2 regions of the Mesorhizobium sp. M0601 genome follow, and region 1 is predicted to be linked to the other one. Evidence: riboswitches for the same ligand, from Rfam matches in the RefSeq annotation. Region 1 holds a riboswitch; the other holds the start of a gene.

Region 1 (15,827 bases):
GCATTGCGGATCTCCTCCATGCTGGCCGATTTGGAGATGAAGCCGGAGGCGCCGAGATCGAGCGCGCGCCGGATCGTCACCGGATCGTCATGCGCCGAGACCACCATCATCGGCACCGCCGGATGGATGCCGCGCAACGAAATCAGGCCGGAAAGGCCGCTTGCCCCCGGCATCGAGAGATCGAGCAGCACCAGATCGACGTCCTCATTGGCCAGGACCAGCGCCTTGGCGCTTTCGAAATCGCCGGCCTCGTGAATGGCGGCAACGTCTCCGATGCCCGCGAGTGCCTCCCTCAATGCACCGCGAAAAAGCGGATGATCGTCGGCAATGACGAATGTGTAGCCCAACGGTGATATCCCTCCCCGAATCCCGTTGGCGATTTTCCGCCTTGCAGGATCTGAACGATCATAACGCTACGCCTGCTGTTCGGCGTGGCCGGCTTGCTATTCCCGCCCCAGGTCTTTTTGCGAATTGCCTAGGTCTTTTGCGAATTGGGCTTGGCGCCGTCTTCGTCCTTGTCCATGTCCTTGACGATGTCCATGAAGCTGCGCAGGAAGCGCTCCATGTAGCCCATCGTCTTGTTGAAATCCTCCTCGCTGGGCAAAGTCGATTCGAAACGCGCGGCAAGCGAATTTTCGAGCTTGGCGACGCGCTCGTCGAGCGCCTTCACCGAATTTTGCAGCCGGTCGACCTCATCCTGGAGGGCGGCACGTTCGTCGGCCGCCGTCTTGCAGACGAGCTGGCCGGAGCGTTCCTCGCAGAGCGACATGGCGCCGGTTTGCGTATCCATGCGGACATAGCCATTGGCCGATTTCTCCAACCGGTAGCGATCGGCTTCCTCGGAAAAGGCCGACGCCGCGATAAGCGACACCACTGCTGCGGGGATCAAGACGTGTTTCAGACGCATGTTTTCCTCCATGAGCCAGTCAGCGCAATCTATCACAGTTTGCGCCTGAAATGGGGACGAACCTGAAATGGGGAAGAACACGGGCCTGCCCTTCCCCGCGTGGTCGGTTCGGACTATAGCGCAACCATGTCCGAGATCATCTACAAGATAGTTCCCAAGGCGCTGTGGCGCGAGGCTGAAAGAGAAGGCCGCTTCACCGGCGCGCCTATCGACGTTGCCGACGGCTTCATCCATTTTTCCACCGCCGGGCAGGTTCGGGAAACGGCAGTAAAACATTTCGCCGGCCAGGCCGGGTTGCTGCTGGTTGCCGTCGACAGCGCGCGCCTCGGCGATGCGCTGAAATATGAGGTCTCGCGCGGCGGCGCCCTGTTCCCGCATCTCTATGGCGGGCTCGGCCTCGATGCGATCGTTTCGGTGCAGGCATTGCCGCTCGGCGCTGACGGCCGGCATGAATTCCCGGCGCTGGAGGCCGAATGAGCGCGTTCGACCGGATCGGCCAGAAACTGCTGTTCACGCTCGATCCGGAAACCGCGCATGGGCTGTCGATTGCCGCGCTGCGATGCGGGCTGCCGGTCGCCGGTCGTCCGCCGCAGGACAACAGGTTAAAGGTCAGCCGTTGCGGGCTGGATTTCCCGAACCCGCTCGGCATGGCCGCGGGTTACGACAAGAATGCTGAAGTGCCGGACGCGCTGCTCGGCCTCGGCTTCGGCTTCGCCGAGGTCGGCACGATCACGCCGCTGCCGCAGACGGGCAATCCGAAGCCGCGCATCTTCCGGCTGCCTTCGGACGGGGCGGTGATCAACCGGCTGGGCTTCAACAATGAAGGCCACGCCGCCGCAGAGAAGCGTCTTGCCGCCCGAAAAGGCCGCCCCGGCATCATCGGCATCAACATCGGCGCCAACAAGGACAGCGCCGACCGCGTCAGTGATTATGAGCGCGGCGTGATCCGGTTCGCGCGATACGCCGGCTATCTGACAATCAATATCTCCTCGCCGAACACGCCGGGCCTGCGCAATATGCAGGCGCGCGAACAGCTTGGCGAGCTCCTGTCGCGGGTCATGGCCGCGCGTGCGGCGGCACCGGCAAAACCGCCCGTGTTCCTCAAGATCGCGCCGGATCTGGTCGAGGCCGAGCTTGAGGACATCGCTGCCGAGATCAGCGACAAGCAAATGGACGGCGTCATCGTCTCCAACACAACGATCGCGCGAGCCGGCCTGAGCAGCGCCGGCCTTGCCGGCGAGACCGGCGGGCTTTCGGGGAAACCCTTGTTCGAGCGCTCGACTATCGTGCTGGCAAGGATGCGAAAACTGCTTGGCCCGGATCCTACTATCATCGGCGTCGGCGGCGTCGATTCCGCCGAGACGGCGCTGGAAAAGATCCGTGCCGGCGCCGATCTCGTCCAGCTCTATACCGGCATGATCTATGCCGGGCCCGCGCTGCCGGGGCGCATTCTTTCCGGCATGGCCCGTTTCATGGACAATCAAGGGCTGAAGTCGCTGTGCGAGCTTCGCGACAGCCGCCTCGATCACTGGGCGGCGAAACCGCTTTAGCGATCAGTTAAAGGCTGTGCGCACCCGCAGCCGCAATATGGCGAGCAGGCTGAAGCCGCGTACCAGCAGGAAGACATGCAACGCCGCCCACAAGCCGTGATTACCGAAGGCCGGCGCCAGGATCAGCAGCGCGGCGCTGAACGCCAGGAATGACAACAGCATCATGTTGCGCATGTCGCGCGACCATGTTGCGCCGATGAAGACACCGTCCATCTGGAAAGCCAGCACGCCGCTGAGCGCGGTGAACGCCGCCCAGGGCAGGTAGATGTCGGCAATGGCGCGGACGTCCGTCGAGGTCGTGATCAGGGCGATCAGATCCGTGCCCTCCAGCAGGAAGAAGAGCGTCGCCGCGCCGGCCAGACCGAGCCCCCAAAGCAGCGTCAGACGCACCGCCTGATCAAACGCCGTGGCGGCACGGGCGCCGATGGCGCGCCCGGCGAGCTGTTCGGCAGCGGTGGCGAAACCATCGAGGAAATAGCCGGCAACCAGGAAGAGGTTCATCAGCACGGCGTTGGCGGCCAGCGTCAGAGTGCCGAATTGTGCGCCCTGGCGCGTGAACAGCGCGAAGGCGGCGAGCAGCGAAAAGGAGCGGATCATGATATCGCGATTGAGCGACATCATGCGCAGGAATGCCGGCAGATCGAGGACGCGGTGGCGCGGCAGCCTGGGCGCCGCCCAAAAGCGCCGGCCGACAATGGCGAGACCAAGCAGCATGGCGACGAATTCGCCGGTGACCGTTGCCCAGGCAACGCCGGCAACGCCCCAGCCGAGCTCCAGGCCAAGCAGGAAGCAGAGGACGATGTTGATGCCGTTCAGCATCAACTGCAGCATCAGCCCGAGCCCGCCCTCGCCGCGCCCAAGCACGTAACCGAGGATGGCGTAATTGATCAGCGAGAACGGTGCCGCGAGCATCCTGATGCGGATATAGACGTCCATCGCCGCGCTGACGCGCGGTTCGGCGCCTATGAACCATTGCCCGGCGGTGGAGACCAGCGGCGCAAGCGCGGCAAGCACGACGCCGGCGACGACCGCGATCAGCACGGCGCGCCAGAACACCGCCTGCTCCTCCAGCGCATCGCCGCGCCCGAAGGCCTGGGCGACGAGGCCGGTGGTGCCGGAGCGCAGGAAATTGAAGGTGGTGAAGACGACATCGAAGATCAGGGCGCCGGCCGCCAGGCCGCCGAGAAGGGCGGCGTCGCCGAACTGCCCAACCACCGCCGTGTCGACAATTCCGAGCAGCGGCGTCGTCAGATAGGCAAGCGTCATCGGCACGGCGATGGCGAGCACCGAGCGGTTGGTGACGACGAAGGCCCCGGCTTCGGTGGCGTGGGCTTCGGTGGGTAAAGCCTGCTCCAAACGCGTGTTGCTTCCTGTTGCGGCTTGATCGGCCAGCCGATGTGCCCCAGTTTGCGGACCTCGCGCAACCATCCACCCCGTTATGGTCAACCGAAATCCGCCTCTGGCGCACCGGCCGCCCCATGCCCTTGCAGATCGTTCATCATCCCGACTATGACGCCGGCTTCGCCGTCAACCACCGCTTCCCGATGAGCAAATATCCGCTGCTGATGGATGCGTTGCGGGCACGCGGCCTGGCACGTCCCGAAGCGCTCAACAAGCCGGAGGCGGCGCGGCCATCATGGCTGAAGCTTGCCCACGCGGCAGACTATGTCGACCAGGTGCTTGCCTGCAAAGTGCCGGTGGCGATCGAGCGCGAGATCGGCTTTCCCGTCGGACCGCGGGTTTCGCTGAGGGCGCAGCTCGCAACGGCCGGCACGGTGCTGGCGGCGCGGCTGGCGTTGCTGAACGGCATCGCCTGCAACACCGCCGGCGGCAGCCATCATGCACGGCGCGCGCAAGGCGCCGGCTTCTGCACCTTCAACGACGTAGCCGTTGCCGCGCTGGTGCTCCTCGCCGAAGCTGCTGTCCAAAACATCCTGGTCGTCGACCTCGACGTGCATCAGGGCGACGGCACGGCGGATATCCTGAACGACGAGCCGCGCGTGTTTACCTTCTCCATGCATGGCGACCGCAACTACCCCGCGCGCAAGATCGCCTCCGATCTCGATGTCGCCCTGCCCGACGACGCCGGCGATGCAGCCTATCTGGAGCGGCTGGACGCCATCCTGCCGGAGCTGTCGGCGCGAAGGCGCTGGGACCTCGTCTTCTACAATGCCGGCGTCGATGTCCATGTCGAGGACCGGCTCGGCAGGTTGTCGCTCACGGATGACGGGCTGCGCGCCCGCGACGATATGGTGATCCGCCATTTCCGCACGCTTGGCATACCGGTATGCGGCGTTATCGGCGGCGGCTATTCGACGGATGTCGCAGCACTTGCTGCACGGCATGCCATCCTGTTCGAGGTGGCGGCGGGCTACGCCTGAAAATTCACTTCCGGTAGTTAGCGATCCTGAGCAGGATGAAGGCCGGCACGACGATCGCGGCACCGAGCAGGATGTAGCCGAGAAAGCGGTCGATGGCGTGGAAGCCCAAATTCCACAGGTCGATGAAGAATTTGCGAATGCCATAAAGCACATCCATCGGCGACCAGCCGAAGGCATTCATGACCAGCCCGACGAGGAACGACACCACAAGCAGCTTCAGGATCACCCGGAGCGGCGTATCGCCGAGAAAGCGGTTCAGTGCGGACAAGCCTGTCTCCACAGTCGGGTGCCGCGATTCGGGCACATGCCTAGAAATACGCAGTTGATAGCCCTGCATCAAGCCGAGCCCTCAAACCGGATTGCGCATCGGCGCCGGGCCATGATATCGGAGGAACCAGCGCGGGTATGATGTAATGGTAGCTTGTCAGCTTCCCAAGCTGAACGCGCGGGTTCGATTCCCGCTACCCGCTCCAGCTCTTGCCCCCCGGTGCATTGCACTTGTTCTGGCCAAGCTGAAAACCAGCGGATTTATAGGCAGTTTTACAGCCCGGGCTGGCCGTCTTTCATCTGTTTGGCCGATGTGCCAGTTCGTGGAATATCTCACATTGAGGGTCGGCGGGGCCTCGAATGACCCCAACCGGAAAGTCTACCCTTGGTCCGCTGGCTTCTGCTGGCGGGCCTTTTTTGAGCATCAGGCAGTAGTGGCCGACGTGCATCGGCGCCGCTGCTGGCGGGCCTGTCTGGTCGTCTGGCCGGCCACGGGATGCGCTCCGCTTGCCGCTCCAGCCCTTATCCCACCTCCCGCAGAATAAAGTCGTGCAGCATCTTGGCTGCCGGTGACAGCGCGCGGTTCTTCACCGTGATCAGGCTGTAGGGCCTGACCTCGATGTCGAATTCAGTCTGGACAACATCGATGGCGCCGGCCAGGCCTTCGGGGTTCTGGATGAACTTCGCGACCTGGATCGAAACCGGCGCAATGGCGTCGGATTGCGCGACCATGACCAGAGTCAATAGCAGCGAGCTGGTGTTGAGGATGCGGTCCGGCAGCGCGATGTTGCGGTTCAAAAAGTTGCTTTCCATCGCCTGGCGCAGCGGCGAGCCGCCCGACTGGAAAACCCAGTCATAGGCGGCGGTGTCTTCCAGCCGCACCGCCTTGCCCTTGGTCAGCGGGTGGCCGCGGCGCACGATCAGGCAGGCTTTCTCGACGCCGATGACGCGCGCTTCGAACAGCCGCGGATTGAGGTCGTCGGGGATGCGGGCGATGATGAAATCGTGGCGCGAGGCGATCAGCTCGCGTGCCAGGACGTTCGAGGTCTCGACCTGCATGGTGATTTCGATGCGCGGATAAAGGCGCCGGATCTCGCGGATCGCCGGCACCGCCAGCTCGATCGCCGGTGCTGTCACCGCGCCCAGGAATACCGAGCCGCCCTTGCCCGCCTTGAGCTCGAAAATCTCGCGGTCGACCTCACGCATCTCGAGCAGGATCGATCGCGCGCGCCGTGCCAACGCCTTGCCATAGGGTGTCAGCGTGATGCCGCGCGGCAGCCTTTCGCAGAGCTTGACGTCGAGCACGGCCTCCATCTCGGCGATCATGCGCGAGGCCGCCGGCTGCGAGATGTTCATGACCTGGGCCGCGGCGCTCACTCGGCTGTGCTCGTCGAGGGCTGCGATCATACGCATGTGACGCAGGCTCAAGCCGCTGCGCAGCAAGGTTCCGCCATCACCCGGGATTTCATCGTAACTGGCTGATATTCCGCCAGGATTTCGCAGCGCTGCCATGATTCTTCCCTACTCTTACGCCCGGCGCCCTGGCAGGATCCGGCAGCGTCGTCACTAGCCTAAGCCATATCAGTCTCGATATAGCAACCATCAAAGATCGCATTTGACAGTTATGGCAAAGCGACACACCCTTCGCGCGTCCTGAGGCTTGACGGTCGGTGACGAGGGAAAACTCGTATCGATTGAAACCAGAGTCTCGGGGCCGATTGGGAGGATACCGGAGATCGATTGACGGCAGCGGCGCGTTTGGCGCTCCTGCACGATTGCGCGGCCCACGAAACCCAAGGGTACGCGTCCATCAACCAGGGAGAGTTAATGTGAAGATTATCAAGACACTGGCCGCCGTCGCGGCCCTAGGCATCGCGGCCATGACGCTGCCGGCGCAGGCGGGCGAAGGCCTGATCGGCGTGCTGATGCCCACCAAGACCTCGCAGCGCTGGATCAACGACGGCGACGCCGTCAAGTCCCAGCTCGAGGCTCTGGGCTACACTGTCGACCTGCAGTACGCGCAGGACGACATTCCGAACCAGCTCAGCCAGCTGGAAAACGAAATCACCAAGGGCCCGAAGGCGCTGATCATCGCTTCGATCGACGGCACCACGATGGGCGATGCGTTGCAGAAGGCGAATGACGCCGGCGTTGTCGTCGTCGCTTACGACCGCCTGATCAAGAAGACGCCAAATGTCGACTACTACACCACCTTCGACAATTTCGGCGTCGGCGTCATCCAGGCCAAATCGCTGCTCAAGGGTCTCGGTTATCCCGAGAAGAAGGGCCCGTTCAACATCGAGCTGTTCGGCGGTTCGCCGGACGACAACAATGCGTTCTTCTTCTATAACGGCGCCATGTCGGTTCTTCAGCCGCTGATCGACGACAAGACCCTCGTCGTGAAGTCCGGCCAGATGGGCATGGACAAGGTCGGCACGCTGCGCTGGCTGGCGGCAACCGCCCAGGCCCGCATGGACAATCTGCTCTCCGCCAACTACTCGGACGGCAGCCGCGTCGATGGCGTGCTCTCGCCCTATGACGGCCTGTCGCGCGGCATCATCGCTTCGCTGCGCGCCGTAGGCTACGGCACCGCCGATCAGCCATGGCCGATCGTCACCGGACAGGACGCCGAGACCGCTTCGGTCAAGGCGATCATCGCCGGCGAACAGTATTCGACCGTGTTCAAGGACACCCGCGAACTCGCCAAGGCGACGGTCGAACTCGTCGACAAGGTGCTCTCGGGCGGCAAGCCGGAAGGCCTCGACACCACGACCTACAACAACGACGTCAAGGTCGTTCCCTCGATCCTGTTGACACCGCACGACGTCGACAAGTCGAACTATCAGGCCCTGGTGGTCGATTCCGGCTACATCAAGGCCGAAGAGCTGAAGTAATCGCGGTTACAAAGCCTGGGGTCCTGCGCAGGCAGGGCCCCTTTTCGTTGGCGAGCCAGCCCGGTATTGTTTGCGGACCTCGCAGGAGTGGTATTCTCAATGGCATCGACGATTTTGGAGATGTGCGACATCACCAAGACGTTTCCCGGCGTCAAGGCGCTGTCGAACGTCAAGCTCATGGTCGAGGAAGGCGAGATCCATGCCGTGGTCGGCGAGAACGGCGCTGGCAAGTCGACGCTGATGAAGGTGCTGTCGGGTGTGTATCCGTCCGGCACCTATGACGGCCAGATCATCTATCGCGGCGATGAGTGCCATTTCAAAGGCATCCATGACAGCGAGCGCAAGGGCATCGTCATCATCCACCAGGAGCTTGCGCTGGTGCCGATGCTGTCGATCGCCGAAAACATCTTTCTCGGCAACGAGCACGCCAGATACGGCGTCATCGACTGGAATGCCAATGAGGCGCGCACCAGCGCCCTGCTCAAGAAGGTCGGCCTCAAGGAAGACCCCAACACGCTGATCACCAATATCGGCGTCGGCAAGCAGCAGCTGGTCGAGATCGCCAAGGCGCTCAGCAAGGAAGTGAAGTTGCTCATTCTCGATGAGCCGACCGCGAGCCTGTCCGAAAAGGACAGCCAGGCGCTGCTCGATCTGCTGCTCGAATTCAAGCGGCAAGGCATCACTTCGATCCTGATCTCGCACAAGCTCAACGAGGTGAACCGGGTCGCCGACAAGGTCACCATCATCCGTGACGGGCGGACTATCGAGACGCTGGCCAAGAAGGACATCTCGGAGGACCGCATCATTACCTCGATGGTCGGCCGTTCGCTCGACGACCGCTATCCGCCGCGCGAGCCGAAGATCGGCGAGACCGTTCTCGAAGTGAAAAACTGGTCGGTCTACCACCCCATCCATGCCGAGCGGCAGGTCATCAAGGGTATCAACCTCAACGCCCGCAAGGGCGAAGTGGTCGGCATTGCCGGGCTCATGGGTGCCGGCCGGACCGAGTTTGCCATGAGCCTGTTCGGCCGGTCCTATGGCCGTCGCATCACCGGCGAGGTGTTCCTCAACGGCAAGCCGATCGACGTCTCTTCGGTGAGCAAGGCGGTGGAACACGGCATCGCCTACGTTACCGAGGACCGCAAGACCTACGGTCTCAACCTGATCGACCACATCAAACACAACATCACGCTGGCCAACCTGCCCGGCGTGTCGCGCCACGGCGTGATCGACGATTTGCGCGAGCTTTCGGTCGCCAACGATTATCGCGGCAGGACCAATATCCGCGCCTCGAGCGTCTACCAGATGACCGGCAACCTTTCTGGCGGCAATCAGCAGAAGGTGGTGCTCTCGAAATGGCTGTTCGCCAATCCGGAAGTGCTGATCCTCGACGAGCCGACACGCGGTATCGACGTCGGCGCCAAGTATGAAATCTATACGATCATCGCGCGTCTCGCCTCCGAGGGTAAGGCAATCATCGTCATCTCGTCGGAAATGCCCGAACTGCTCGGCATCACCGACCGCATCTACGTCATGAACGAAGGACGCATCGTCGGCGAAATGGCGGCAAGCGACGCCAGCCAGGAAAAGATAATGCGCGCCATCGTCCGCGGAGAAGGAAAAGCATCATGAGCACCGAAAGCGCTCCCGGGCCGCAGACCGGCGTTGCCCAGGATCTACAACAGGGACCTCGCATTGCCGTCTCGGCGCTGGTCACCAACCTGCGCGAATACGGGTTGGTGCTGGCGTTGATCGCAATCATGGTGTTCTTCCAGTTCACCACGTCCGGAACGCTGTTCAAGCCGGTGAACCTCAGCAATCTCGTACAGCAGAACAGCTTCATCATCGTGATGGCGCTGGGCATGCTTCTGGTGATCGTTTCGGGTCACATCGATCTCAGCGTCGGCTCCGTCGCCGGCTTCATCGGCGCACTGGCGGCGATGATGATGGTCATCTGGCCGCTTGGCCCATTGAGCAATCCGCTGGTGGTGTCGATCATCTGCCTGATCGTCGGTGGTGCGATCGGCGCGGCACAAGGCTACTGGATTGCCTATCACCGAATACCGAGCTTTATCGTCACGCTGGCGGGCATGCTGATCTTCCGCGGCATCTGCCAGGCGCTGCTGGGTGGCGGGTCTTCCGTAGGGCCGCTTCCCGTCGGCTTCAAGGCGCTCAGTTCCGGCTTCATTCCGGACCTGATCGGCCCGTTGACGCTGATACCGCCAACCGTGAACGCCGCCGGCAAAACCATTGTCGGCAGCGGCCTGACGCTGCACCTGACGACGATCGTGATCGGCCTCGTCGCCGTGCTCGCCTATGCCTATTTCGGCCTCAGGGCACGGCGCACCCGCGAGAAGCATGGCTACGAAGCCGAGCCCTTCTCGCTGTTCGTCGTCAAGACCCTGGTGATCAGCGCGCTGGCGCTGTTTCTCGTCTACCAATTCGCCACCTATAGGGGCCTCCCCATCGTTCTCATGGTGATGGGCGTGCTGATCGCGTTGTTCGTCTTCGTTACCAAACGCATGACGATCGGCCGTCGCATCTATGCGATGGGCGGCAATGCCAAGGCAGCCCAGCTATCGGGCATCAAGACCGAACGGCTGACGTTGATGGTGTTCATCAATATGGGCGTGCTGTCGGCACTCGGCGGCCTGATTATCGCAGCGCGCCTGGGGCAGGCTGTGCCGGCGGCCGGCCTCGGCAGCGAGCTCGACGTCATCGCCGCGGTGTTCATCGGTGGCGCTTCGGCGATGGGCGGCGTCGGCCAGGTGATCGGCGCGGTGGTCGGCGGCTTCATCATGGGCGTCATGAACAACGGCATGTCGATCATGGGCGTCAATGTCGATTGGCAGCAGGTGGTCAAAGGCCTGGTGCTGCTCGGCGCCGTCGTCTTCGACGTCTACAACAAGAACAAGGCTTGAGAGGCAACCAGGAGGCATACGGGTCACATCGCGACGCTGCCGGGCGGCGCAAAGAAGTCCCCCCGAGGGACCTGATCCGCGAGCGCAATCCGGACGAAGAATTTCAACCGAGGCGCGGACAGGGTCCGGGCCGCGCAGGGTAGGGTTTGCCGAGAAAGGGCAGGCCAGCCCACAATTCAGAGAGGGTTACCATGCTGATCTCACAAATCCTCGACGACGCCGAGACGATCCGCGTCGTTGCCCGCAACGGCGGCAAGACCCGCGTCATCAACGGCGCCCGCAGCGTCTATTCGCTGGCGATGGAAGCCGCGCGTACCGGCAGCGGGCTTGTCGCCCTGATCGAGCGCAAGGGCTTCGGCGAAACCGTCGATCTCGACGCAGCCTATAAGAAGGGCCGGCTGCTGTCGCCGATCAACCATCCCGATCCGGCGCATCTCCATCTCACCGGCACTGGGCTGACGCATCTCGGCTCCGCCGCGACCCGCGATTCCATGCACAAGAAGCTCAGCACGGACGGCGAGGAACAGCTGACCGATTCCATGAAGATGTTCCGCATGGGGCTTGAGGGCGGCAAGCCGGCGAAGGGCCAGATCGGCGTGCAGCCGGAATGGTTCTACAAGGGCAACGGCACCATGGCGGTGGCGCCCGGTGCGGCGCTTATGTCGCCCGCCTTCGCCCAGGATGCCGGCGAGGAGCCGGAAATCGCCGGTATCTATGTGATCGGCGACGACGGCGCCCCGTTCCGCGTCGGCTTCACGCTGTCTAACGAGTTTTCCGACCATGTCACCGAGCGTGTGAACTATCTCTTCCTTGCCCATTCCAAGCTGCGCAATGCTTCGTTCGGGCCGGAGATCCTGATCGGCGATCTGCCGTCCGATATCCGCGGCACTTCGCGCATCCTGCGCGACGGCAAGCTGCTTTGGGAAAAGCCGTTCCTGTCGGGCGAGGCGAACATGTCGCACACCATTGGCAATCTCGAGCATCACCACTTCAAATACTCAGCCTTCCGCCAGCCGGGCGACGTGCATGTGCACATGTTCGGCACGGCGACGCTGTCCTTTGCCGACGGCGTCAGGACCGAGGCCGGTGACGTATTCGAAATCGAGGCGCAGGATTTCGGCCTGCCACTGCGCAACCCGCTTGAAATCGAGCAGCCGGTGAAGGTCGCCGTGAAGGCACTTTGAGCCGGGCGTAGCCCGGAAGTGAGAGGAAGGTCAGCGCGCGGCGCGGAAATGCTTGGACAGTTTCAGGCCCTGTGCCTGATAGTTCGAGCCGAGATCAGTGCCGTAGAGCGCCCGCGGCCGTTTCAGCATGTGCTCATAGACCAACCGTCCGACGATCTGGCCGTGGTCGAGGATGAACGGCACTTCGTGGCTGCGTACCTCGAGCACCGCCCGGCTGCCGGTGCCGCCCGACGCCGAATGGCCGAAACCCGGGTCGAAGAAACCGGCATAATGGACGCGGAACTCGCCGACCAGCGGATCGAAGGGCGTCATTTCGGCGGCGTAGAGCGGCGGCACATGCACCGCCTCGCGCGACACCAGAATATAGAATTCGTCCGGATCGAGCACCAGCTCGCCGGCACCGCTCTTGTAGAGCGGCTCCCAGAAATCGACGACATCCTGCGCGGCGCGCTTGTCGACGTCGACGAGGCCGGTGTGGTGCTTGCCGCGATAGCCGACCAGCCCGTCCTTGTCGCCGTCGAGGTCGATCGATAGCGCGATGCCCCCGCCTGAGATGTTGGGTGGTTCGGTGGCGACCAACATTTCGGCGCGGTGCAACTCGTGCAACTCGTTTTCCGACAAGAGCGCATTGCCGGTGCGGAACCTGATCTGCGACAGCCGCGAGCCGGTCCGCACGACGATCGGGAAAGTGCGCGGGCTGACCTCCAGGTAGAGCGGGCCTTCATAGCCGGCGGCGATCTTGTCGAACTCGTGGCCGCGGTCGGTCATTACCCGAGTGAAGATATCGAGCCGTCCGGTCGAGCTTTTCGGGTTGGCGGAGGCGGAAATATGGGCGGGCAGCGCCAGGCTTTCGAGCAGCGGCACGATGTAGACGCAGCCGGTTTCCAGCACAGCACCTTCGGCGAGGTTGATCTCGTGCAGCTTCAGCCGGTCGAGCTTGTCGGCAACCCTGTGGTCCGGGCCGGGCAAGAAGGAAGCACGCACCCGCCAGGCCTTGTCGCCGAGCCTGAGGTCAAGGCTGGCCGGCTGGATCTGATCGGCATCGAGCGTGCGCGGCGATTTCAGCGCGCCCGTCTGGAACAGCGCGGAAATATCCTGATCGGGAAGAATGCCTGTCTGCCGCAAGGGTCTGGCTCCGTTCGAACGCCGGGCGAGGTCTTGTTCTGTCGCAGGTCCGACCGTAGACGCCTTTGGCACCTGCTTGGTACAACCCTCTTAATCATGCCGGCAATTGACGCAAGCGTGGCGCGGGTCTAAAGCTCGTTATCCCGTGGTGATTTGGCCGGTCGGCTTGCAGCCACGTTAAACAAGTCGCTAAAGGACCGTCGGGCCGCAAGGCCATATGGACCGGTTGCGACTTTCGCGACCGGTTTTTTGTTGTTTGGACCAATTTTGGTGTTTGGATGGAATGATGACCAAGAAGCGCGACTGGAAGCCTCAGACCGCACTCGTGCATGCCGGAACGCTGCGTTCCCGCTTCGGCGAGACCTCCGAGGCGATGTATCTCACCCAAGGCTATGTCTACGAGACGGCGCAAGCGGCGGAGGCCCGCTTCAAGGGCGAGGAGCCGGGCTTCATCTATTCGCGCTATGCCAATCCGACGGTCGACATGTTTGAAAAACGCATGTGCGCGCTGGAAGGAGCCGAAGACGCGCGCGCCACGGCATCCGGCATGGCGGCGGTGACGGCAGCACTGCTGTGCAGCGCCAAGGCGGGCGACCATATCGTGGCGGCGCGCGCGCTGTTCGGCTCCTGCCGCTGGGTGGTCGAGACGCTGGCGCCGAAATACGGCATTGAGGCAACGCTGGTCGACGGCACCGACATCGCCAATTGGGAAAAGGCGGTCAAGCCGAACACCAAACTGTTCTTCCTGGAAAGCCCGACCAATCCTACGCTGGAAGTGATCGACATTGCCGCCGTCGCGGCACTTGCCAATTCGATCGGCGCCAGGCTGATCGTCGATAATGTGTTCGCCACGCCCTTGCAGCAGAAACCCCTGCAGCTCGGCGCCCACATCGTCGTCTATTCGGCCACGAAGCATATTGACGGCCAGGGGCGCTGTCTTGGCGGCATCGTTCTGTCGGACAAGAAATGGATCGACGAGAACCTGCATGACTATTTCCGCCACACCGGCCCAAGCCTCTCGCCCTTCAATGCCTGGACGCTGCTGAAAGGCCTGGAGACGCTGCCGCTACGCGTACGCCAGCAGACGGAAAGTGCCGGCCGCATCGCGGATTTCCTGGCCGAGCGCCCGCAAATCGCCCGTGTCATCTATCCTGGCCGTGCCGACCACCCGCAAGCGGCCGTGGTCAAGAAGCAGATGTCGGGTGGCTCGACGCTGATCTGCCTCGATGTGAAGGGCGGCAAGCAGGCGGCCTTTGCCTTCCAGAACGCACTCGACGTCGTGCTCATTTCCAACAATCTCGGCGACGCCAAGAGCCTGATCACCCATCCGGCGACGACGACGCACAAGAACTTGACCGATGAGGCCCGCGCCGAGCTCGGCATCGGACCGGGAACACTCAGGCTGTCAGTTGGCCTTGAGGACGCCGACGACCTGCTCGAAGACATCGAGCAGGCACTGAGAGTTGCCGGATAAGGGCTGGCCGAACAGAGGCGAGCGGGGACGCGCCGATCAGGCGCCGGACGGGGTCTCTTCCAGCTCCGCGACGGCCTTGGTCTGGATAGTCATCACATTGCCGCGCCAGTCGACGGCGCCGCTCAGCCATCCGCGCGCCCAAATGGCGGGAAGCATCAGGTCTCGCGCCATCATCGCCGGGATGGTGCGCAGCGACAGCTGCCATCCCTTGGCCGAGGCCAAGGCGCATTCCGGCAGGTAGGCCGCAACCAGCACGGCGATGGCGGTTGCCGGCAGGCTGACGCCGGCGTCAGCCGCCGCGATCAGCGCAAGCACCAGCGGCGGCGCCGCGCCGATCAGGATCTCGGGGGCGAAGAACAGCGCGAAGGTGACGCGGCGCAGCCGCGCCCAGCGCGCCTGCCGCGACCAGATCTCGCCAAGCGTGCGCCGGCCGAGCGGCTGTTCGAAGGGCGAGGCGACAAGATTGACCCGCAGTCCGAGCCCGTTGACCAGCTTGGTCGCGGCGGCGTCCTCGGCGATCTCGGCGGCAAGCGCGCGGATGCCGCCATTGGCGTCGAGCATCGGCTTGTTCCACAACATGCTCTTGCCCTGCGCGAAGCCGAGGCCGAGCGCCTCTCCAGCGTACTGCCAGCGTGCCTGCAGCGTGTTGAGAAAGGCGCATTCGACCTCCCCCCAGAAACTGTCCGGCCGTGAGCCGATCGGCGTCGAGCAGACGAGGCCAGTGCCATGCCGCCATGCCGCCATCAGCTGCTGGACGTAGTCGCTCGGCATAAGCACATTGGAATCGGCAAGGATGACCCAGCGATAATGCGCCGCTTCCCAACCCTTCACGCAATTGTTGAGTTTTGGATTGCCGCTGATGCGGTCGTCACCGACTAGAAGGCGGGCGCGAATAGCTGGAAAGCGCGCCATTGCGGCGGTGATCGGCTTGACCACCGGGTCGTCGGCATGGGCAACGCAGAAGATGAGTTCGTAGCGCGGCCAGTCGAGTGAGAAGGCGCGCTCCAGCGTCTCTTCGGCAAACGGCTCGATGCCGCGTGCCGGGATGACGATCGATACCGGCGGCGCGTTGGCGGGCGGTGCGATCCTGGCTGGTCGCTTCAGCTTCAGCGAAGCTAACAGGA
Region 2 (15,827 bases), on a different contig from region 1:
CTGCGCAGATCACCAGTACGTCCGGCTCAAGCGCGGCGAAGACCTTATCCGGGGCGGAGTCCATCGTAGCATCGGCCGCGAGCGTCTTCACGCCCGAGACCTCCCAGGCAAATTGCGCCAGGGCCTGTTTTCCGCGGGCGACGGCCAGCACCGTCGCTTTCTCCTTGAGGGCGGCCTCCGCGATGGAGCGGCCGACACCACGGCTGCCTCCGACGACGACGACATTCTGATTTTGCAACGATCCCATGGATCACCTCTCTATTCCCGGCCGCCGGACCATCCAGGCGCGCTCATCGATAAGGACAGCGCAGGTGGGTGGAAATCATCGGTGCCAGGCGGAAATATCTTTCAGCTGACGGCAGCGGCGCGTCGGTTTTGTATTCAGTGTCATTACCTCGGGGGTAATCGACCTGTGCGCGACGTCTCGGCAAACTGCTCCCATCAAGCCGGTTGTCCGGCCTTCGACCACAAGGAGTTACGCCATGACCGCCTACGCCGTCGCCCATATGCGCCAGGTCACGCCGGGGCCGCAGATCGTCGAGTACCTGCACAAGATCGATGCCACGCTGGAACCGTTTGGCGGCCGCTTCGTGGTGCACGGAGGCGAGGTGGAAGTCGTTGAAAACACCTGGCCGGGCTATCTCATAGTCATCGAGTTTCCCAACCGGCAGCAGGCACGTGCATGGTACGACTCGCCCGCCTATCAGGAGATATTGCCGCTGCGTACCGGCAATTCCCGGTCCGACGTGGTCTTCGTTGATGGCGTCCAGCACCCGCACAAGGCCACGGACGTGCTTGAATAGGGGGAATGATCGGGTACAACCGGCGTCTATGGTGCCGCCATCTATCTGGCGGCACCGAATTTGGATCGCGTCTGCATCGGCAGCTTCACCTCCCCTGCAGCACCTTGATCGCGTTGGACATGTCGCCGTGCGACAATGCAGCCAGGTAATCCGAGTAGTTGATCCTCCCGTTCGCGAAGCCGTTCATCAATCGCGTGCAGAACGTGTGTTCCAATCCGGCATCCGGGACGTTCATGAGCGCGGCGAGGTTTGCCCTTTCAACCTTGCCGAACCGCATCTTGAATTTGGTCATGCACCGCTGGATCGCCTGCCGTTTCAGCGCCGGGCTGCCGCTCAACGCGACTTGTCCATTCTGGAAATCGGTCTTCGACGTCGTGCATCCGGAAATCAAAGTGGCCGACATCAAAGCTGTTGCTAATACTAACGTCTTCATTGCTTCCCCCAAACCAACCCGTTTGAGACCTGTTAAAGCAACCAAGAATGCCGGGCAACTTCATTGGATTGAAAATTGAAAATATGGTTCTTGCGCAGGTCTGAGGTTCGTTGCTTCTGCCTGTCAAACCTATCGTTTCAGCAGGAATACCGCTTGCTGGCCGAAAAAGTTCCAGAACCACCAAGGCATGGAGAAGCCGATCCGCTGGCCGTTGGCGTCGAGCGCGGTTGCCTTTTCCACCGTCGCGCCAAGCTCGTCGCACAGATTGACGAAGTCGCGAATGGTGCAGAAATGGATGTTGGGCGTGTCGTACCAGGAATAGGGTAGGTCCCTGGTCACCGGCATGCGGCCGTTGAAGAGCAGCGAAAGGCGCACCCGCCAGTGGCCGAAATTCGGGAATGAGACGATGGCGCGGTTGCCGATCCGGAGCAGTTCGTCGAGCACCAGCTTCGGATTGCGGGTCGCCTGCAAGGTCTGCGACAGAACGACGAAGTCGAAACCCTTGTCGGGATAGAATTGGAGATCCTTGTCGGCATCGCCTTGAATAACCGACAGGCCGCGCGCCACGCATTCGTTGACGCCGCGCTGCGACAGTTCCAGCCCGCGGCCATCGACCTTCTTGGTCTCCTGCAGCAATTCGAGCAGCAGGCCGTCGCCGGAACCGACGTCCAGCACCCGCGACTGCGGCGGGATGAGATCGGCGACGACTTCGAGGTCGACGCGCTGGGCGCGGTTGACGCTCATGCGTTCGCCTCTTGCCTGACGCATGACCCTGATCCGAAAAGCCTGCAACTTTTCGGGGTCATGCGCTGATGCCTGGCACATGGTCCTGATCCGAACAATCCGCAACTTTTCGGGGTCATGCGCCGAGCCCTCTCGCCCGCGCGGCCGAGGCGATGAAGCCCTTGATGGCGGCGAACAGTTCGGGCTCATCCAGCAGGAAGGCGTCGTGGCCGCGGTCGGTCTCGATCTCGACGAACGATACCGAGGCGCCGGCCGCGTTCAGCGCGTGCACGACCGAGCGGCTCTCCTCGGTCGGGAACAGCCAATCGCTAGTGAACGAAACCAGGCAGAAGCGCGTCTTGGTGCCGGCGAAGGCATCGGCCAACCGGCCGCCATGGTCGGCGGCGAGATCGAAATAGTCCATCGCCCGGGTCATGTAGAGATAGGAGTTGGCATCGAAGCGATCGACGAACGTCATGCCCTGATGGCGCAGATAGCTCTCGATCTGGAAGTCGGCATCGAAACCGAAGGTCAGGGCTTCGCGGTCCTGCAGGTTGCGGCCGAACTTGCGGTGCAGCGCTGCTTCCGACAGATAGGTGATGTGGGCGGCCATGCGCGCCACCGCCAGCCCCTTTTCCGGCCGCTTGCCATGCTCGAAATATTTGCCGCCATGCCAGTCGGGGTCGGCCATCACCGCCTGCCTGCCGACCTCATGGAAAGCGATGTTCTGCGAGGAATGGCGGGCGCCGGTGGCGATCGGCAGCGCCGAGAAGACGCGCTCCGGATAGCTGGAGGCCCATTGCAGCACCTGCATGCCGCCCATCGAGCCGCCCAGCACGCTGAACAGCTGTTCGATGCCGAAATGCTCGACCAGCATCAACTGCGCCCGCACCATGTCGCGGATGGTGATGATCGGCAGGTCGAGCCCGTAGGGCTTGGCGGTGGCGGGATTGGTCGAGGCGGGGCCGGTGGAGCCGAGACAGCCGCCGATGACGTTTGACGAGATGACGAAGAAACGGTCGGTATCGATGATCTTGCCGGGACCGATCAGCACTTCCCACCAGCCCGGCTTGCCGGTCACCGGATTGGTGTTGGCGACATGCTGGTCGCCGGTCAGCGCATGGCAGACGAGGATGGCGTTGGAGCGCGCGTCGTTGAGCGTGCCATAGGTCTGGTAGGCGATCTGGAACGGCGACAGCAGCGTGCCGGCGTCGAGCTTGAGCGGCTTGTCGGCGCCGAAACGCAACACCGGGCTCGACGGCTGGTCGGCCTCGTTGTTGGTTTTTCGCGCGCGCAAAGCGACCATCACATCTCCTTGCCCGGCCTTCAGTTGTCCACCGGTCTGGGCAACAAAAAACCGGCCATGCCTTCGCAAAGCCGGTTACAAGATGCAAACGGCCCTTTAGCAAGTTGTTTAACGTGGCTGCAAGCCGACCGGCCAAATCACCACGGAACTGTAGCCGTTCTTCTATGACTCGCGCATGGCTTCGTCAACGGCAAGTTCTTGATCCCGAATTGCCGGCCCCTCGACATTCCGGGCCACGGCTTGTATTTCCGCTGCGGCTTCCGGATGGAGGCACTCTCGACGGATTTCATGAAATGAGCCAGACACCGGATCAGACACGTCCAAGGCCCCGCGCCGGCATCATGGACATCGAAGCCTATGTGCCCGGCAAGAGCGCGGCGCCTGAAGGTGTCGCCAAGGTCCATAAATTGTCGGCGAACGAGAACCCGCTCGGCCCTTCGCCAAAGGCGATAGAGGCCGCGCGCGCGGTCGCCGACAAGCTCGCGGTCTATCCCGACGGCAGCGCCAGGCGCCTGAGGGAAGCGATCGCCGAGGTGCACGGGCTCAACCCGGCGAACATCGTCTGCTCCAACGGCTCCGACGAGATTCTGGGCCTGCTGGCGCAGACCTACCTCGCGCCCGGCGACGAAGCCATCATCACCGAACACGGCTTCATGGTCTACAAGATCTACATACAGTCGGCCGGTGCCGTCCCGGTGACGGTCAAGGAGACCGATGAACGCGCCGATATCGATGCGATCCTCGCCGCGGTGACGCCGGCTACCCGGATCATCTTCCTTGCCAATCCAAACAATCCAACCGGCACCTACGTGCCGTTCCAGGAGGTGCGCCGCCTGCATGCCGGCCTGCCGCGAAACGTGCTTCTGGTGCTGGATGCAGCTTACGCCGAATATGTCCGGCGCAACGATTATGAAGCCGGCGTCGAGTTGGTGGCCAGCGCGGAAAACGTGGTCATGACCCGCACTTTCTCCAAATTGGGCCTGGGCGGGGCGCGGATCGGCTGGATGTATGCGCCAATGCACGTCATCGACGCGATCAACCGCGTGCGCGGGCCTTTCAACGTCAATGCAACGGCAATCGAGGCCGGCATCGCGGCGATCCACGACCGCGCCCATATCGAACGCAGCGTCGCGCACAACGAGACCTGGCTAGCCTGGCTGAGCGAGCAACTAAGCGGGCTCGGGCTGCGGGTGACACCGAGCGTCGGCAATTTCATCCTCATCCACTTTCCCGAGGACAAAAAGCATTCGGCGGCGGCCGCCGACGACTACCTCAGTGCGCGCGGCTACATATTGCGGCGCGTTTCCGGGTACGGTTTTCCCAACGCGCTGCGCATGAGCATCGGCACCGAAGAGGCCAATCGCGGCGTTGTCGCAGCACTCGCGACATTCCTGAAAAGCTAGAACACCATGACATCACCGATGTTCGAAAAAATCGCGCTGGTCGGCATCGGCCTGATCGGCTCGTCGCTGGCCCGCGTCATCCGCCGCGAGGGGCTCGCCGGCCAAATCGCGATTTCGACGCGCAGCGAAGCGACGCTGGCACGGGCGAGCCAACTCGGCCTTGGCGACACCTATACGACGGATGCGAAAGAGGCGGTTCGCGATGCTGATCTGGTTATCGTTTCGGTGCCGGTCGGTTCTTCCGGTACGGTCGCCGCGGAGATCGCGCCGGCGCTGAAGAAGGGCGCCATCCTCACCGATGTCGGCTCGACCAAGGCGTCGGTGATCGCGCAGATGCAGCCGCACGTGCCTGATGGCGTGCACTTCATCCCCGGCCATCCTTTGGCCGGCACCGAAAAATCGGGACCGGACGCCGGTTTTGCCGAACTGTTCGAGAACCGCTGGTGCATTTTCACGCCGCTGCCCGGCACCGATCCCGCAGCACTGGAAAAGCTCTCGGAATTCTGGCGCCGCTGCGGCTCCAACATCGACACGATGGACCCGCAGCATCACGACATGACGCTGGCCATCGTTTCGCACCTGCCGCATATCATCGCTTACAACATCGTCGGTACCGCCGACGATCTGGAGTCGGTGACCAAGTCCGAGGTCATCAAATACTCGGCTTCCGGCTTTCGCGACTTCACCCGTCTCGCGGCGTCCGACCCGACCATGTGGCGCGACGTCTGCCTGCACAACAAGGACGCCATTCTCGAAATGCTGGCGCGGTTTTCCGAGGATCTGTCCTCGCTGCAGCGGGCGATCCGCTGGGGCGACGGCGAAAAACTGTTCGACCTGTTCACCCGCACCCGCGCCGTCCGCCGCTCGATCATCGAGGCCGGCCAGGATATCGACGTACCGGATTTCGGCCGCCAGGCAGTCGAACACCCGCCGAAGGGATAAGCCGCGGCAGGCCGATCGCAGGCCAGCCTGGCTTAGAGCGGTTCATCGTTTCACAGAAACGCCGAACGGCTCTATCTCTTTGTTTTGCGCAATTCCGGACGGAAAACCGTTTCACACTTTTCCTGGAATTGCTCTAGTCGAGCGGCTTGATCTTGCCGAGCGGGATGAAGCCGAGCGAGGCCTTGCCCCTGACGATCTTGAGCGGCATCGACGGCTGGTTGCCGAGGAGCGCCAGTCCGGCAAAGCCGGTCTGGATCTCTTTCTTCTGCTCGGGGATGGCGGTGGCGAGGATTGCCGCCACGGCCTTTGGATCATTGAGCCTGATCGTCAGGTCGGCATTTATGAGACCGTCGTCATCGACCGACAGCGGTCCGGAAACGGTGATGCGCGCAGTTCCGGACGACAGATCGAGCTCGTGGATTTCGGCCGCCTGGCCGCGCAGGCTCTTCGGATTTGCCTTGATCAGTGTCACGCCGTTTTTCAGCGTGACGTCGCCGCTGCCGTCGAGCGGCGGCAAGACGCGCCCGCCGATGGCCGCTGCGTCGATTTCAAGATCGGTGAAATTGCCGGCAGAGTCGATGTCCGGGCCGTTTGGGCGCAATTGTCCGGTGGCGGTTCCGGCGCTGAACAGCGAGACGGGATCGGTGTCGTCTGCCGGATCGGTCTGGCCGGACAGGCCTTCTGCCTGCAGCGAGAGGCGTCTCGGCAGCGGCCAGGACAGCTTCATGTCGGCCCGCAGGTCATCCCAGTCGATCCAGAGCGGGGTCATGCCGGGAACAGAGGTCCTGAGCGGCCCCCTGAGCTCGGCGGCAGGCGACAGAAGGCGGGTGATCTGCGTGGCGGCGTTGATCTTGCCTGTCGATGCCGCGACGTTGCGGCTGTCGTCCTCGTAAGCCAGGCTGTCGCAGGAAACGGTGAAGCTGAAGGGATAGCCGCTGACCGCGAGATTGGCGCAGTCGGCCTTGATGCCTTTGTCGTCGAGATCGGCGACCGCCTTTTTGGTGGCGCTCTCGACCAGGTCCGCCAGGTAGAACCAGCCCGCGCTGTAGATGCCGAACAGCACGAGGATGAAAGCGGCAAGCCACAACAGGCGGCGACGTTGGCTGGGCGGCGGGCGCTCGTCACTTGACGTCATGCTGCGGCTTTCGTTAACGCGGGGTGGCACGGGCGGGCTGTCGCTTGCGGCACCAACAGGTAGACGGACTGAAACACCACCGGTGAGGTGGTCGTCACAATCAGGCTTGGCGATATGGGCGATTTTTGGGTTTTTGGCTACGGCTCACTGATCTGGCGACCGGGATTCGCACATGTCGAGACGCGGCGCGCCCGCCTGCATGGCTACCGCCGTTCGCTCTGCGTCTATTCTTTCGTGCATCGCGGCACGCGCGAACGGCCGGGCCTGGTGCTCGGCCTCGACCGCGGAGGCTCCTGCATCGGGCTGGCGTTCCGGGTTCCAGGCGAGCTGCGCAACGAGGTCATTACCTATCTGCGCGAACGCGAGCTGGTCACCAACGTCTATCTCGAACGTGTGCTCCGCGTTCGCCTCGATAACGAGGAGACGGACAGGCGCGGCACCAATGGGGGCGAGACGGTGGAGGCCGTGGCCTACGTTGTCGACCGCAGCCATGAGCAATATGCCGGCGCGCTCGACGCGGCCGAGGCGGCGGCCGTCGTCCGAGGCGCCGTCGGCCAGTCGGGGAGGAATGAGGATTACGTGCTCAGCACGCTGGAGCACCTCGAAGCACTGGGTATAAGCGACCACTGGCTGGAAGACGTGACGAGACGGATCGCGACGTAGCTTCGGTGCCGTGACGCGGGCTACATCCTGAAAATCTGTTTTCCAAGATCGGCGCGATCCAGGCTGTTTGCCACGGCAAGCTTGAACTCGGTCAGCGGGTGGAGACCGCCGACAGGAACGTGGAAGCCGGGCTGGCCGAAGGTGTCGATAATCTCGCATAGCACAGGCCGGTCGGCTTCGGCAGGCGGCGAAAAGAAGTAGCGATAGATATTCGCCCTGATCTCGACGCCGCTCAGCAACACGTCGAAATTGTGCAGTTCGAAGCGCTCGGCACTCATTCCGCCATTGATCACCATCTGCCCGCCGAGCGCCAGGGTGCGGATCAATTCGCCGCTGACAGGTCCGCCGACATTGTCGATGATCCCGTTCAATCCGGCGCCGCCGGTGATATCCATCACCGCTTCCCGGATACTTGCCTTCAAGTCCGAAAGGTCAAGAATGGCGGCGGCGCCAAGCGTCTTCAGATCGAAGCTTTGGTGCGAGCGCCGCACAAGCGCGATGACGTTGATGCCGCGTCGTTGGGCGAACTGCATCACCATTGTCGAAATTGACGAATAGCCGGCCGTGACAGCCAGCCACTGGCCAGGCCGCACACGGGAATCCACCAGCAGATCCCACGCGGTAATGGGGTTCACCATCTGCCCGGCGCGTTCGACAGGATAGCCGGCAGGCAACGGGATCAGCCATTCGGCGGGAATGGCGGCGTACTCGGCCCAGCTGCCATAATAGCTGAACGCGACAAGCATCCCCGGTTCCAACCCGACGTTCGCGCCAACGGCTTCGACGATGCCGGCGCCATGGTTTCCGGCGATCTGCCGGGGAAAATGCGGCTTCTTCGGTTCGGGATAGAGGTTCTGGATAAACAGGAAGTCGCCCGGATTGATCGAGGCCGAGACCATCCTGACCAGCACCTCGCCGTCGCTGATCCGTGGCATCGGCAGGTCATCCACATAGAGCACGTCGCGCGGCGAACCGATGGCGTCAAATACAATTGCTTTCATGCCGGTCTCCATAACAAACGATCCGAGGCCAACAGTCTGAGCCCCGGCCAGACCGTGCCGAGACTTGCGTCGGCGCGGCGGAACCTATGGCCGGCCGGCAAAGGTCTGAATTGGCAGATTTGACAATCTATATGCTAAACTTGCCAGATTGTTTCCCCAGAGGGTACTGGTTTGGAAATTCGGGACAGCCTCTTGAAGCCCGACACGGCGCGGCGGGTCGCGGTTTTGTGAAGCGCCGGCGGGCTGGAAAAGAGGCTATGCGTTTGACGTTGCCACGGTGCGACATAGGTTAGCCCGATCGGCGGCTCCCATCCGCCCCAGCATGAATCACCATGGAGATCAGCCTTGCAGAAACGTCGTCTCGGTCGCACCGACCTATCCATCGCGCCATTGGTTCTGGGCGGCAATGTGTTCGGCTGGACCGCCGATGAGAAAACCTCGTTCGACCTGCTCGACCGCTTTGTCGACGCTGGCCTTAACGCCATCGACACGGCCGATTCCTATTCGCGCTGGATTGCCGGCCACCAAGGCGGCGAATCCGAAACCATCATCGGCAAATGGATGAAGAGCCGTGGCAACCGCGACAAGGTTGTCGTCATCACCAAGGTCGGTTCGGATATGGGACAGGGTAAGAGGGACTTGTCCGCCGCCTATATCGAAAAGGCCATCGACGCTTCGCTGAAGAGGCTGCAGGTCGATAGCGTCGATCTCTACCTGTCGCACTGGCCCGACCCGGCGACCCCTTATGAGGAAACGCTCGGCGCTTACCAGAAACTGCTCGACAAGGGCAAAATCCGTTATACCGGCGCTTCCAACCTCGACGCCGCCCAGTTGCGGGCCGCACTTGACGTAGCAAGCCTGCGCGGCCTGCCGCGCTACGAGGTGCTGCAGCCGGAATACAACCTTTACGACCGCTCGTCCTTCGATGGTCCGCTGCGCGATCTGTGCGCGGCCGAGGACATCGGCGTCATCACCTATTTCAGCCTCGCGAAGGGGTTTCTGAGCGGCAAGTACCGGAGCGAGGCCGACCTCGGCAAAAGCCCGCGCGGTGGCGGTGTGAAAGGCTATCTCAACACCCGCGGCATGCGCATTCTCTCAGCGCTCGACGCGGTGTCGGCCAGACATTCGGCCAAGCCGGCGGAAGTGGCGCTTGCCTGGGTCATGGCGCGGCCCGGCGTCACCGCCCCGATCGCCAGCGCGACGACGCTCGACCAGCTCGACAGCCTGATGCGTGCCGCGTCGTTGCAGCTCAGCCCGGACGATATCGCCGAGCTCGACAAGGCCAGCGCGTAGCCGCGCACGATCGTTCAAGACCGGCGCCGCTGCCTTGCCCTACCGTCCCTGCCTCGTCACAGGATGCAGGGACGCCGCATGGCCGGACAGGGTCTTCTCGATCAGCAGCTATGGCAGCGATTGCTGGCGCTTGTGTTGGCGTCGGCCATCGTCATGGGCAGCCCGGGGCCGGCGACGATAAGCGTCACCGCGATCGGCGCCGCGTTCGGCCTGCGCGGTTCGCTGCGCTATGCCTCGGGAATCGTTGTCGGGACGGTTCTCGTGCTTTTGGTGGTGGCGACGGGCATCATGGCCGTTCTCACCGCGCTGCCGAAGCTCGCAGCGCTGTTGGCGGTCGCGTCAGCAGCCTACATCCTCTATCTGGCGTTGAAGATAGCGACGGCGCCGCCGCTGGCGGCACGCATTGGTGGGGCGGCACCTCCCACTTTCCTGGGCGGGTTCCTTCTGGCCGTTGCCAATCCGAAAGCCTATGTGGCGATTGCCGCCGTGTTCGCCGGCGCGTCTCCTGGCGCCGGCGGTCTTGCTATTTCAGCCAAGCTGGCGGTCCTCGCCTTGATGATTGCTGCCATTCATCTCTTGTGGCTTCTCGCCGGCGCGGCTTTTGCACATTTGCTGCGCAAACCGCTGGCGTCGCGGATCATCAATCTGGTGTTTGCCGTGACGCTGGTTGCAACAGCCGCCCTGGCTGCCTTGCCGTGAGCCTTTCTGGCATGCGCGGCGGGTGTCTCAGCCTTTCAATTCAGGTTTCGCATCGAGCTCACCAAGCCGTTTCATTGCCGTCGGCGGCATCGGCGGCGGGTTCGGCGTCTGTGCCGCCTCGACGAGAAGCTGGTCGCAGGCGGCCTCCGTCTCGCCGATCAGCCGTTGCATGAATTCGTCCTTGCCGAGGCCGGGCGGGATCGGTGGCAGGAAGCGCGCCTTGATCGTGCCAGGATAGCGCAGGAATTTGCGGCGCGGCCAATAGAGACCGGCAACGTGGGCGACCGGCACCACCGGAATGCCAAGTTGCGCGTAGAGTTCGACGATGCCGTATTTATAGACCGGCTCGTCGCCCGGCGCCCGGCGCGTGCCCTCGGGGTAGATGATCAGCTGCCGCGGATTGCGCGCCAATTCCTGTTTGGTCGCGGCGATCACCGTCTTCAATGCCTTCGAGCGGCTGCCGCGGTCGACAGGAATCATCCGCATCTTCAAAATGTACCAGCCGAAGAACGGGATCCAGGTCAGCTCCCGTTTCAATATGTAAACGGGATCGTCGAGATAAGGCAGGAAAGCGATCGTGTCCCAGAAGGACTGGTGCTTCGGCGCCAGGATGAAGGAGCCGCCAGGCAGGTTTTCCCGGCCGGTGATCTCACTTCTGGTGCCGGCGATCTTGTCGTAGAGCCACATGCTGGTGCGCGACCAGAATTTCGGCACGAACCAGGCGCGATGGCGTGGCGACAGGAAATAATACGGGGTCCAGAGGATCATCTGGACGATCAAATTGAGGTAGAAGGCGAGATTGAACGCCAGCGAGCGGAAATACAGCATACAGCAAGTGCCCGGTGAGGAGGTGTGCGTTGGTTACACCAAGCGCCGGCAAAAAGGAAACGCTGCGAGGCGGGCGATCGGCCCGGCCTTGCGATGGGCCGTCTTCGTCACGTTTGCCACGCCGCCTGCAGCAGGCGCTGTCTCAGGCGCGGGGCGGCGAAGTCGAGGAATGCGCGCAGCTTCACCGGCAGTAGCCCCTGGCCGGCATGGACGAGGCTCACCGGCCATGGGTCTGGCTCAAACTCTTGAAGCACCGGGCGCAGCCTACCCGACCGGACTGCGGCGGCGATCTGGTAGGAAAGCAGCCTCGTCACGCCGACGCCGGCAATCGCCGCATCGATCGCTGCCTCAGCCGTGTTGACCCGTAACCTGGAGCGGACCGGCACGCTGACTTCGGTCTTGCCGGTGGCGAAGCTCCAGGCTGCGGCGGTGAGCCCTTCAAAGGTGATTGCACTGTGTGCTGCAAGCTCCTGCGGCGTTTTCGGCGTGCCGTGCTCGGCGAGATAGGCCGGGCTCGCGCAAACGACGCGGCGGATCGAACCCAGGCGGGTGGCGATCAGGCTCGAATCGGCAAGCTCGCCGATGCGGACGGCGAGGTCGATGTGCTCTTCGACCAACTGGGTTATCCGGTCGGCGAGTGTCAGCCGCACACCTACCTCAGGATAGACGGAGAGGAAGCTGGTGATGACCGGCAGCACATGCAGGCGGCCGAAGACGATCGGCGCAGTGACGATCAGTTCGCCGGTCGGGGCGCTGTATTCGCCGGCGGCTATTCGCTCGGCCTCGCCGACCTCGTCGAGAATGCGACGACACGCGGCGAGATAGGCATGGCCCGCATCGGTCAGCGACAGCTGCCGCGCCGTGCGGTTCAACAGCCGTGTCTTCAGATGCCGCTCCAGGTCCGAAACCTTGCGGCTGACCGTCGTCAGCGGAATGCCGAAGCGGCGCCCGGCAGCCGAGAGGCTGCCTGTCTCCGCCGCGGCAACGAAAAGCGACATGGACTGGAGGCGATCCATAGCTCTCCCGAAAATTTGCCCTCCCGAAAAACGGAAGGATAGATTGCAGATATGGCATCTGCATCTCGAAGATGGAAGGACCTATTTCCTTACTAGCAATGCAGCGCAGCTCGGCGCTTGAGGAGGCTTCCATGAACGCTCACACCAGCGATGTTGCTTTCACCCCGACGGTGAAGGCGATTCAGGCGCGCAAGGGCTCGCGCCAGGCCTATGCCCGTGTCGAGGAGCGTGGCGGCTGGCAGGCGGTAATCACGCCCGATCTCGCCGCCTTCATCGAGGCGCAGACCAGCGTCTTTCTGTCGACCGCCAATGCGGACGGGCAGCCTTACATCCAGCATCGCGGCGGGCCTGCCGGTTTCCTCAGGGTGCTCGACGAACGGACGATCGGCTTTGCCGATTTTTCCGGCAACAGGCAGTTCATCACCCAGGGCAACCTCAGCGACAACCCACAGGCTTTCCTATTCCTGATCGATTATGCGCACCGGCAGCGCATCAAGATCTGGGGCAGGGCGCGCGTCGTCGAGGGCGATGCCGAGCTGACGGCAAAGCTGATGCCGCAAGACTATAAGGCGCGACCCGAGCAGGTTATCCTGTTTACGGTTTCGGCTTGGGATTCAAATTGCTCGCAGCACATCCCGCAGCGTTTCGAAGCGGCCGACGTGGCGGCGGCGCTGGGCGAACGCGACAAGCGCATCGAACGGCTCGAACAGGAGATCGCACGCTTGCGATCGGATGCAGCAGCCAGGGAATAAGAGCCAGGGAATAAAAGTGCCGGTGCCGTTCAGCTTCCGCCTGCGGCGTCGGCCAGCGCGACGCTCTCGGTTTGCTTCACCGGCATGATGCCGCGCGCCAGCGCCAGCAGGTATTTGTTGTATTCGGTGAACAGCACGCGCAGCGCTTCCGGCTTGGTCAGCCAGCCGCCATTCTCGAGGTTGGTGTTGACCACCGGATAGGGCTCGAGCCTTGCGCCGTGCAGCAGCCGGCCCATTTCCAGCAGGCTGCGCGGCATATGATAATTATTGGTGACGAGAATGACGGTGCCGTAGGCATGGTCCTCGACCCATTTGGCACTTTCCTCGGCATTGCCGATCGTGTCGAGCGCGGCGCGGTCGATGTCGACGCAGCAGGAAAACAGCCTCTTGTCGCCGCCGGTCGCGGCCTGAAGCTGGCGGCGGCTGGCGGAGGGATGGACGCCGCTGATCAGCAGCCGCTCGCCCTTGCCTAAGGCAAGCAGGCCCATCGCAGCGTCGAGGCGCGATTGGCCGCCGGTCAGCACGATGATAGCGTCGGCCCTTGCCGGATTGGCGGGCGTAGTCAGGCGGCTGACGGTATTGGCGAACCAACCGAAGCCGGCGACAAACAGCGCCATAAAGGCGAGCAGAAGGAGAGCCGAGATGCGCAAGGAGCGGCCTGCCAGCAGCCGCCCATGTCTGGCAAACTGATCCGGCTTGGCAAATTCATCAGGCTCGGCGAATACAGGCGGGCGCGCAACCAGCACTGGCATGCATCCAGCGGTATCGGTCGAGTCCCGAACGTCCATCATGAAATGGTTAATCCCGAAATACGGCCTTTGGTAGGAAAAAAATGCAATTTTCGTGACGATGCGTTTTCATCCGTGATCGATCTTTCCTTTAGCCGGTGTCCGGCTGGCGAATGTCGATGTCGCTGAGATAGGTAACCACGGTGAAATGGGAGGTTGCCGCCGTCAGCGCGCCGATCACCAGCACCATGACAGCGACCCCGAGATAACCCGCCGAGCCGATGGCGAAATTGCCGAACAGGGCGGTCGCCTGGTCGGCCTGCGGCGTTGCCATGTTGCGTGACGACCACCAGGAGAAGACGATGAAGACCAGGATCGCCGCGGCGCCGCCTGCCGCGGCGCCCTTCATGCCGGTGACCAGAAAATGCCGGCGGAATTCGCGCGCGATGAAGCGCGCCTCGGCGCCGACAAAATGCAGCACCTCGATGATGTGGCCATTGCCGGCCATGGCGCCGCGCGTTGCGAATACCACGGTCAGCACCGTCGCCGACAGCATCAGCGCCAGCACTGCAATACCGATCGTTACCGTGGTGCGGGCCATGGCAACCAGCCGGTCGACCCAGGTGCGATGATCGTCGAGCGAGGCACTCGGCAGCTTCGGCGTGATCGCCGCGCGCAGTGCGGCGAAATCGGGCGGACTATTCTCGTCGATGGTGATGATGATCAAGCGCGGCACCGGCAGCTCATCGATGTTCAGGCCCGAGCCCAGCCAAGGCTCGAGCAGCCGGGCCGTCGCTTCGCGGTCGACGATCCGGGCGCTTTTCACGCCAGGGAATTCGCCGGCGATCTGCGAGGCCAGCGCAAGTGCGGCCTCCATGTCGAGGCCGTCGACCGGCTTGATCTGGATGGTCGCCTCGCGCGAGATCTGGTTCTCCCAGACGGAGGCGGTGTCACGCACCAGCGTGACGGCGCCAAACGTCAGACAGGACAGAAACGTCATGATGGCGATGACCAGCACCAGCGCCCGGCCGGCGATGTTCTGCGCCGGCACGATCGGCGCCATTTTGCGCTGGACGCGGGGCTTTGCCGCCGCGGAGTCCTGACCCTCGAAATGTTCGACGGAGAGCTCAGTCATAGATGTCCAGCCTTCCGCCGGCCAGGATCATTCGCCGTGCGTCCACCTGTTCCATCAGGCCGAGGTCGTGTGTGGCGATCACCACGGCGGTGCCCAGCCGGTTGAGCTCGATGAACAACCGCAGCAAGCGTCGCGCCAGCGGCGGGTCGACATTGCCGGTCGGCTCGTCGGCGAGCAGGATCTCGGGCTGCTCGATCAACGCCCGGGCAATGGCGGCGCGCTGCTTCTCGCCGCCAGACAGCACCGGTGGCAGCACATGCATGCGCTCGCCGAGGCCGACCCATTTCAGCAGCTCGGTGACGTCGGTGCGATAGGTCGCCTCCTCGCGGCCGCGCACGCGCAGCGGCAATGCCACGTTCTCGTAGGTGGTCATATGGTCGAGCAGGCGAAAATCCTGGAACACCACGCCGATGCGACGTCTCAGATGCGGCAATTCGGTGCGCGAGATGCGCGAGCGGTCCTTGCCGAAAATGGTGATCAGGCCGCGCGTCGGCTTCAGCGACATGAACAAAAGCCGCAGCAACGTCGTCTTGCCGGCGCCTGAAGGTCCGCTCAGGAACTGAAAGGAGCGCTCCGGAATGTGCAAGGAGATGTCGCGGAGAATCTCCGGACCCATGCCATAGCGGAGGCCGACATTTTCGAAGCGGATCACTTTCGACGACCTGAAATTCTCGGCGGCAAGATGCCAGCCCTTTCTGTGGAAAGACCATCGGCCGGCATGGTTAACCGACGGTTAATTTGGGGGCTTTTCGAGCGAGTCACAGGGGTTCCGGTGGGGAAGCGTTAACCATTTCCGTTTACCCAAAAGAAACGAACAGCGAACAGGTGCGGTAGTGTTGGGCCATGATGGCTGAGGATCGAACCGCGCGCCCGGTTTCCGGCGAAATCATGACCGATCCGGCCGCCGAGCCGGAACGCATCATGCGCGACGTGACCGCCGAGGTCATCGATGCCGACTATGAGGTGC

The links. A riboswitch is a leader RNA that binds a small molecule or an ion and turns the genes downstream of it on or off. The one in region 1 is predicted to bind S-adenosylmethionine.
Region 2: it holds a riboswitch for S-adenosylmethionine, as region 1 does, so the genes downstream of both, metX (homoserine O-acetyltransferase MetX) here and NKI41_RS22790 (O-succinylhomoserine sulfhydrylase) in region 1, are expected to answer to the same signal.

What each region holds. Positions count from the first base shown of each region.
Region 1 covers NZ_JAMYQK010000029.1:5,029-20,855, reverse strand. The annotation lists gene NKI41_RS22860 (response regulator) at 1-356, opposite strand, end outside; gene NKI41_RS22855 (hypothetical protein) at 476-907, opposite strand; gene NKI41_RS22850 (DUF952 domain-containing protein) at 1,034-1,384, shown strand; gene NKI41_RS22845 (quinone-dependent dihydroorotate dehydrogenase) at 1,381-2,457, shown strand; gene NKI41_RS22840 (MATE family efflux transporter) at 2,461-3,885, opposite strand; gene NKI41_RS22835 (histone deacetylase family protein) at 3,936-4,838, shown strand; gene NKI41_RS22830 (DUF6460 domain-containing protein) at 4,843-5,106, opposite strand; tRNA gene NKI41_RS22825 (tRNA-Gly) at 5,238-5,311, shown strand; gene NKI41_RS22820 (LysR family transcriptional regulator) at 5,628-6,617, opposite strand; gene chvE (multiple monosaccharide ABC transporter substrate-binding protein) at 6,935-7,999, shown strand; gene mmsA (multiple monosaccharide ABC transporter ATP-binding protein) at 8,099-9,631, shown strand; gene mmsB (multiple monosaccharide ABC transporter permease) at 9,628-10,920, shown strand; gene araD1 (AraD1 family protein) at 11,112-12,104, shown strand; gene NKI41_RS22795 (2'-deoxycytidine 5'-triphosphate deaminase) at 12,135-13,229, opposite strand; SAM riboswitch at 13,365-13,442, shown strand; gene NKI41_RS22790 (O-succinylhomoserine sulfhydrylase) at 13,513-14,703, shown strand; gene NKI41_RS22785 (ceramide glucosyltransferase) at 14,740-15,827, opposite strand, start outside.
Region 2 covers NZ_JAMYQK010000009.1:119,014-134,840, reverse strand. The annotation lists gene NKI41_RS11795 (SDR family NAD(P)-dependent oxidoreductase) at 1-247, opposite strand, end outside; gene NKI41_RS11790 (DUF1330 domain-containing protein) at 483-803, shown strand; gene NKI41_RS11785 (hypothetical protein) at 889-1,095, opposite strand; gene NKI41_RS11780 (hypothetical protein) at 1,094-1,315, shown strand; gene metW (methionine biosynthesis protein MetW) at 1,366-1,980, opposite strand; gene metX (homoserine O-acetyltransferase MetX) at 2,096-3,265, opposite strand; SAM riboswitch at 3,342-3,419, opposite strand; gene hisC (histidinol-phosphate transaminase) at 3,559-4,668, shown strand; gene NKI41_RS11760 (prephenate/arogenate dehydrogenase family protein) at 4,675-5,610, shown strand; gene NKI41_RS11755 (DUF2125 domain-containing protein) at 5,744-6,745, opposite strand; gene NKI41_RS11750 (gamma-glutamylcyclotransferase) at 6,860-7,408, shown strand; gene NKI41_RS11745 (quinone oxidoreductase family protein) at 7,429-8,409, opposite strand; gene NKI41_RS11740 (aldo/keto reductase) at 8,755-9,702, shown strand; gene NKI41_RS11735 (LysE family translocator) at 9,781-10,401, shown strand; gene NKI41_RS11730 (lysophospholipid acyltransferase family protein) at 10,429-11,229, opposite strand; gene NKI41_RS11725 (LysR family transcriptional regulator) at 11,337-12,245, opposite strand; gene NKI41_RS11720 (pyridoxamine 5'-phosphate oxidase family protein) at 12,377-12,997, shown strand; gene NKI41_RS11715 (YdcF family protein) at 13,027-13,614, opposite strand; gene NKI41_RS11710 (cell division protein FtsX) at 13,877-14,860, opposite strand; gene ftsE (cell division ATP-binding protein FtsE) at 14,853-15,512, opposite strand; gene NKI41_RS11700 (hypothetical protein) at 15,749-15,827, shown strand, end outside.